DNA from 2 places in the Rothia sp. 110740021-2 genome. Region 1 is predicted to be linked to the other one. Evidence: predicted binding sites of a transcription regulator. Region 1 holds the regulator's gene; the other holds the start of a gene.
The links. The regulator LexA, encoded in region 1, represses DNA repair genes until DNA is damaged. The targets are predictions, from matches to a motif close to TCGAACANNTGTTCGA.

Region 1 (3,421 bases):
CTACAGAGCGAACCGGCGCCTGAGTGGAAGCCAAGGTGGCAGAAACGGTAGGAGCATGGGTAGGCAGAGCCATCGGCGCAGGGCGGGGTGCATGAGCCGCACGAGAAGAGCGAACAGACTGCGAAGATGCAGGCACACGAGAACGCCCCTGCACGGTGCGGGCGGACACAGTGCGGGCAGGGTGAAGTACCACCAAACCTGCCGGAAGGTGTGCAGAAGTGCCACGAGAAGCAATAGGTGCTGCAAGAGTCATTGTGGTTCCTTTCTCTCAGCTCGCCCCGGGGTTACCCCGCGGGTCTAGCAATGCCGAGCGATACCCGCTCGGAGGTCCTAGTTGAGTGATAACTATGGAGTGGTGATTGTTAAGCAATAACTATTGGATAGCTATTCTCTAGTTAGGTCAGAGCACCGGATACACCGGGTTGCGTTGGGTCGCCCCAGCACCCCCATCCCCTGCGCTCTCTCTTCGCCAGATGACCCCTAGAGCATCCGGGGTAGATAGTGCGAAGAGAGACAGAGGATTCGAATACATTCGAACACTCATTCACTCGCCCCTCCTGGAAGACTCCGGACCGAATCTTCGAATATTTTTCGAACATTCACCCGCAAATCCTGAGTTTCAGGAGAGATTCAAGAGTATATACGAAATTTTATTCTAAAGTATAGCAGATATGTACTAAAAATTTCTTCGAGCTTCGAAGAAAAAATCTAGAATATTTGTTTGAGTTTTTCGGTGTAGTGTTCTACACTGGTGTCAAGAGACGTTCCACACGCTCCTGATGAGTCCTACTCACAGCAGGTTTCTGTACCCGTTACAGCTTGGTTCTGTATCAAAATGCAGGTGCTACTGAGTGAGTTTTATAGGGCGGAGGCGCATACTCGTTGCCCGCGTATCGCTCCGGCACGGATAGAATTCCTCCACCCCCTGACGAGATAAGACCCATTTCGGCAGAACCAAAAAATCTTTAGGACACCATCGGAAAACGTGTGAAGCACCCATCCGTGCCCCGACCGGACTGTGTCTCAAACAGACTACAGAGACCGGAATACAGAATTCGGGGCACAGACCGAAGGAAAAGAAATGGCAACAGCACCCCGTCCGGCGCTGACCGCGCGCCAGCAGAAGATTCTTGACGCGATCCGCACCGAGATTGAACAAAAGGGTTACCCGCCGTCCATGCGCCAGATTGGTGACATGGTGGGTCTTGCATCCCTATCCTCGGTCACTCACCAGCTCGGTCGTCTCGAGACCATGGGCTACATTCGCCGCGACCCGAAGCTCCCCCGCGCCATTGAGGTGCTGGATGAGAACGGCGTCGGCATCCACGGTAGTTCCTCCTCGTCCCTGCCCGAGCTGCCGAATTTCGAAGTCGGCGATGAAGACCTCGTACCCGTTCCCCTGGTTGGACGAATTGCAGCGGGCGGTCCCATCACCGCCGAGCAGTCCGTGGAGGATGTGCTTGCCCTGCCCCGCCAGCTGGTAGGTAACGGCAAGCTCTTCATGCTCAAGGTCAAGGGCGATTCCATGATTGACGCCGCAATCTGCGACGGCGACTGGGTGGTTGTCCGCGAGCAGCACACCGCAGACAACGGCGATATCGTTGCTGCTCTGCTCGACGATGAAGCAACCGTGAAGGTGTTCCGTCAGGTTGACGGCCACACCTGGCTCATGCCGCGCAACTCTAACTACGAGCCGATTATGGGTGACCGCGCAACCGTCATGGGTAAGGTCGTCTCCGTGCTGCGCAGTCTCTAGAAGACGCGGGCTCTCACCAGCGCAGCCTCTAAAAGCAGCTGGGTCTAAATAGCACGACTTCTAACAGACATAACCGTTAGGCCTTTTAGCTCTCTATAGAAATCATCCCGGTGATACGTGAACGTTCACGTATCACCGGGATGATTCCTATATGTCCAAATTTATAGCCCAAAGCGGAGCGGCGGTGCGGCATGGAATGAATCTCGCCCGAGCTAACGCTCAATACTTGCTGAAAGACGAGCCAGCGCACCCATCACGGCTGCCTTATTCTGCGTCGACCACATCGGCGGCATCGCCTTCATCAAGAAACCGCCGTAACGTTTAGTCGCAACACGAGAATCCAGCACAGCCACCACGCCGCGGTCAGACACCGAACGAATCAGGCGGCCCGCCCCCTGCGCCATACGAATCGCCGCATGGTGAGCAGAAACCGCCATAAAGCCGTTACCGCGGTGACGGTTCACCGCCTCCGTACGCGCCTGCGCAATCGGATCATCCGGGCGCGGGAACGGAATGCGGTCCATCACCACCAGGCGGCAAGAGTCACCGGGAACGTCCACGCCCTGCCATAGGCTCATCGTTCCGAACAGACACGAGTCAACGTCCTCGCTGAACTCCTCCACTAGAGCCTTGAGCGAAGACTCCCCCTGCAGAAGAATGTTCAGGTCGCTATGCTCACGCATGTACTCGGCGGCACGCTCAGCAGCACGCTTTGAGGAAAACAGGCCCAGGGCACCGCCCTCCGACGCCTCGCACAGCTCACGCAGACGCTCCAGCTGACCCTCATGCACACCAAATCCCGGAGGTTTCAAATCCCCGGCAACATACATAATGCCCTGCTTGCGGTAGTCGAAAGGCGAACCCACGTCGATGCTCGTCCAGCGCGGCGCGCCCTCGCCCTGCAGTCCCAGGGCGGCGGCTGCAACATCAAAAGAGTCACCCACCGTTAGGGTCGCACTCGTCAAAATCACGGTGCGGTCAGCGAACAGTCCGTCACGCAACTGCAGACCGACGCTCAACGGGGCGATGTTCAGGGTCGCCGGGTCGGTATCGGAAGCAGCAACGTAGCGGCCGTTCTCCCAGCCACCCTGACGAGAAATCCACAGCACGTCCTGCTCAGCAGATGCCTCCAGAATGCGGCTACTCATATCGTGCACCTCAGAGACACGCGAGCGCGCCATCTGCAGGCCAGCGTCAACGTCCTGACCGTCCGGTTTGGTATCGGACAGGGCGGTGCGGGCGGCATCATTTACCGCAGAAATAGCGGTCAAAAGGCGACCGTCCAGGCCCTTCAACAGGCCCTCAGCAAGACCCTCGAAAGCAGTCTCCAGGGTGCCGGCAGCCATTTCCAGTGCGCCGGAATCAGCCTTCGAATGCTTCTTCACGCTACGTGCCGCACGGCGAACCATCGCAACCGTCAAAGAACCAGACACGGCACCGGTCACACGGTCCACCAGCTCATGAGCCTCATCAATAATGACCGTCTCATGTTCGGGTAGAACCTTCATGCCTTCAAAAGCGTTAATCGCCAGCAGGGCGTGGTTCGTGATGACGATGTCAGCCTCAGCGGCACGGCTACGCGCCATCTCGCTAAAGCACTCTTCCACCAGCGGGCAGCGGCGGCCCAGACACTCGGCGGCGCTGACCGATACCTGAGCCCAGGCA
Region 2 (3,421 bases), on a different contig from region 1:
AATAAACCGGTTGAACTGGTCTGCGCGCAGGAACAGACGGGTCTTGCGGCGCTCCTCCAGGCCCATAATGCCGCCGAAAGTTTCGGTCAGGTCATTAGCGGAGGCGTGGAGCAGTTCCAGGCGCGGGTAATCTTCCAGGGCACCCAGAAGCGCCTTGTCAGAGTAAGAACCGGGATGGTAGCCGAGGCGGCGGCGCACCATGGCGATACGCTCACGCACCAGCGGAGTCTCAATGGCGGGCAGGGAGTACGCCTGGCGGGTAAACAGACCCAGGATGACGTACTCACCGATGACTCGACCGTTCAGGTCGAAGCGGCGCACACCAATGTAGTCTAGGTAGTCGTTGCGGGCAACCGTGGAGCGGGAGTTCGCCTTCGTGATGTACACGGGGCGGGGGAACAGTGCACGTTCGAGAGTCTCACCAGAGAGCTGAATGCGGTTACGGCCCTCGGTGGCACGTAGAATACCGAGCGCCGAGCCGGGGCGGTCCACCAGGGAGATAGCACCGGAAGAGCCGTCCAGAACGCGCTCCTTGACACCCATGAACACGAAGTTGCCGCGGGTCAGCCAACGTAGGAAGTCCTGTGCCACCTCCACGCGGGAGGCAGGCTCCACACCGCGCGGGTTGGCGGCGTAGGATTCCTCGCCGTGACCCAGGGTGGCACCACGCAGCTCGTACATTACTTGAGCCATGTCGAAAACGCGGGTGACCATGGCATCCAGGTCGCTGTGGCAGGCACGCACGTCAGCAAGGACGCACTCAACTTCCTTCTCGCAACGGCGCTGATCTTCCTCAGTGAGGTAGCGGGTCAGGCGGACTGCAATCCAGGATTCAATAGCGACCGTGGCGCCCTCGGGGGCGTTCTCACTGAGCTTCAGGGAGGGCACGCCCAGGGTAGCGGTATCACCGCTGGCGAGGTTGCCACGCATGCCGGTGCCGCGCAGGCTCAGGATGGCACCTTCCGGATCACGTTCTACGAGGAAGGTGGGGTGAAGAATGGTAACGAAACCACCAAAGTTCGTTGCGAGGCACGCAGTCAGGGAGCTGACAATATGCGGCATGTCGTCGGTCGTGACGTATAGGGTGGTGTTGTATTCGTCGTTGCGGGCAGCAACAACGGGGGTCTTAGGCATGCGGATTCGAGCCAGCGCACGGTGGGTGCGAGCTAAATCCTCTAACTCTGCCGGGGTGAATTCTTCACGCTCGTCTTCGGGACTGTTCAGGAAATACTGCTCGACCCATTCATCGGCGCCAGCGAAGTGTGCCATAGCCTTGTCAGTCATTGACAATCTATCCTCCGAATATCGGTATCACTTCACTGTGACGGTGTCTGTGTAGTCTCACGTGCGCGCTCCAGCGCACAAGTAGTTATACCAAGCTTATACCTTTGAGATGTTTAAGTCAGATACATTGTGCTCTTAGGGGTATAAATTATTTTTCTCTTCTCCCCAACTCCAGCACATATTTGGCACCGGCTCAAAGACATGAAGTCCCTTATGGAATAACGGAACACCAGGGTTCCGTCTCGAGGAGCGGACGTTTAGAGTGGGAATATGAGTTTGCGTACTGAATCTTTCCTGGTGGGCCTCATCGGTGACGGCATCACCTCCTCCCTCACCCCTCCTATGCATGAAGCGGAGGCGGACGCGCACGGGGTGCGTTACCTGTACCGCCCCATCGACCTGGACGCCTTGGACCTGGACGGGGCTTCCGCCCCGGCGCTTCTGGATGCGGCAGCACTGCTTGGCTTTAACGCGTTCAACATCACGCACCCGTGCAAGCAGTCGGTCATGGAGCATCTGGACGAGCTTTCGGATGCGGCACGCGCCTTGGGAGCGGTCAATTGCGTGGTGATTCGCGAGGATGGCACATTCTACGGCGATAACACCGACTACTCGGGGTTCATTGCGGGATTGAAGCGCGGTCTGCCACAGGTGGCGGAGGATCCAACGCGTCTGGAGCACGTGGTGCAGATGGGTGCTGGCGGTGCCGGTAGCGCCACGGCGTACGCACTGTGCCGTCTGGGGGTGCGCCGCCTGAGTCTCTTTGAGCGTGACGCGGCGAAGACTCAGGGGCTTGCGGAGCAGCTGGGTGGGCTCTTCCCGCAGACCCGAATCGAGGTGCTGAGCGACGATGAGCGCCTCATTGAATCTCTACTGGAAGCTCAGGGTTTGGTGAATGCAACCCCGGTGGGTATGCACGTGCATCCGGGCATGCCGTTGAGTGAATCGGCACTGAGCGCCGGGGTATTGTGTGAGGGCTTGTGGGTTGCGGATGTCATCTACCTGCCACAAGAAACGCAGCTGGTGCATGCGGCGCGTGCCGCCGGGTGCGAGGTGCTGACGGGTGGCTACATGGCGGTGGGTCAGGCGGTGGATGCGTTCCGCCTCTTTACCAAACTAGAGCCGAATGCTGAGCGTATGGCGGCGCATTTTGAGGCACTGATTGCGGCACAGCAGGGGGCTTAGAAAACCACATACAAGTGGGGCTGGATAGTCATCTATCCAGCCCCACCTGTATTTATTCTATATACGAAATATATTGTATGGGCTATGCATCCAGTTCCGCAAGGGACTTCTTATAACCCTCACGAGCCGTCAGCGCACCCAACGCCACGAGCACACACATGGCGACCGTGAACACGGCGGGCAACACCGCATTGTGCAGGTCGGCACCAGCGAGGCTCGTTGCCACGGCGGGTGCTACGCCTCCGGAAATTGCGAAGCCAATCTGGGTGCCCAGCGCCAGACCGGTCACGCGCACGCGAGTGGGGAACATCTCCGCGTAGAAGGCGGGCCACACGCCATTCGCCATGGAGTAGAGCGCACCGTGCATGAGCACACCGTAGGCGAAGATACCCACCCAGTTACCCTCGGCAATCGCGCCAAGGTACGGGAACATCACCAGGGAAGAAGCAACCGCACCGGTAATGAACACGGGCTTACGACCAATCTTGTCGGCAAGCATGGCGGCGAGCGGAATCGCAATCAGACCGAGGGTATTGGAGGCGACCGGCACCAGCAGCATGGTGCTGCGATCAAGGCCGTAACCCTTGGTGGCGAAGGAAAGCGCGAAGGTCGTGAAGACCATGTTCACGGTGTTGACCATGGCGCACACGGCGATGGTGAGTACGGCCCGCTTGTGGTGCTTGAAGACCAGCACGAGCGGGGATTCGGTGAGCTTTTCACGCTGCAGGTAGGCGGGCGGTTCAGAGAGGGTGCGGCGAATCAGCCAGGCGGTCACCACCACGAAGGCGGAGAGCCAGAAGGGTACGCGCCAGCCCCAGGTGAGCAGCTGTTCGTCCGGCAGGGCGGCGAAGGGAATGAACACAGCAGTTGCCAGCAGCGAGCCGAACTGGGTGCCCTGCAGGGTCCAACTGGTAGTGAAGGCACGCTGATGCTCGTTGGCATGCTCCAGGGA

Region 2: the regulator LexA is predicted to act here: its motif matches at 1,455-1,470, upstream of ACUXHH_RS00360 (shikimate dehydrogenase).

Annotation. Positions count from the first base shown of each region.
Region 1 covers NZ_JBSZFE010000002.1:25,544-28,964, forward strand. Annotated here, with positions in the region: gene ACUXHH_RS06110 (LysM peptidoglycan-binding domain-containing protein) at 1-253, opposite strand, end outside; gene lexA (transcriptional repressor LexA) at 1,082-1,756, shown strand; gene ACUXHH_RS06120 (ATP-dependent DNA helicase) at 1,969-3,421, opposite strand, start outside.
Region 2 covers NZ_JBSZFE010000001.1:72,678-76,098, reverse strand. Annotated here, with positions in the region: gene ACUXHH_RS00365 (NAD-glutamate dehydrogenase) at 1-1,284, opposite strand, end outside; gene ACUXHH_RS00360 (shikimate dehydrogenase) at 1,555-2,469, shown strand; gene ACUXHH_RS00355 (MFS transporter) at 2,552-3,421, opposite strand, start outside.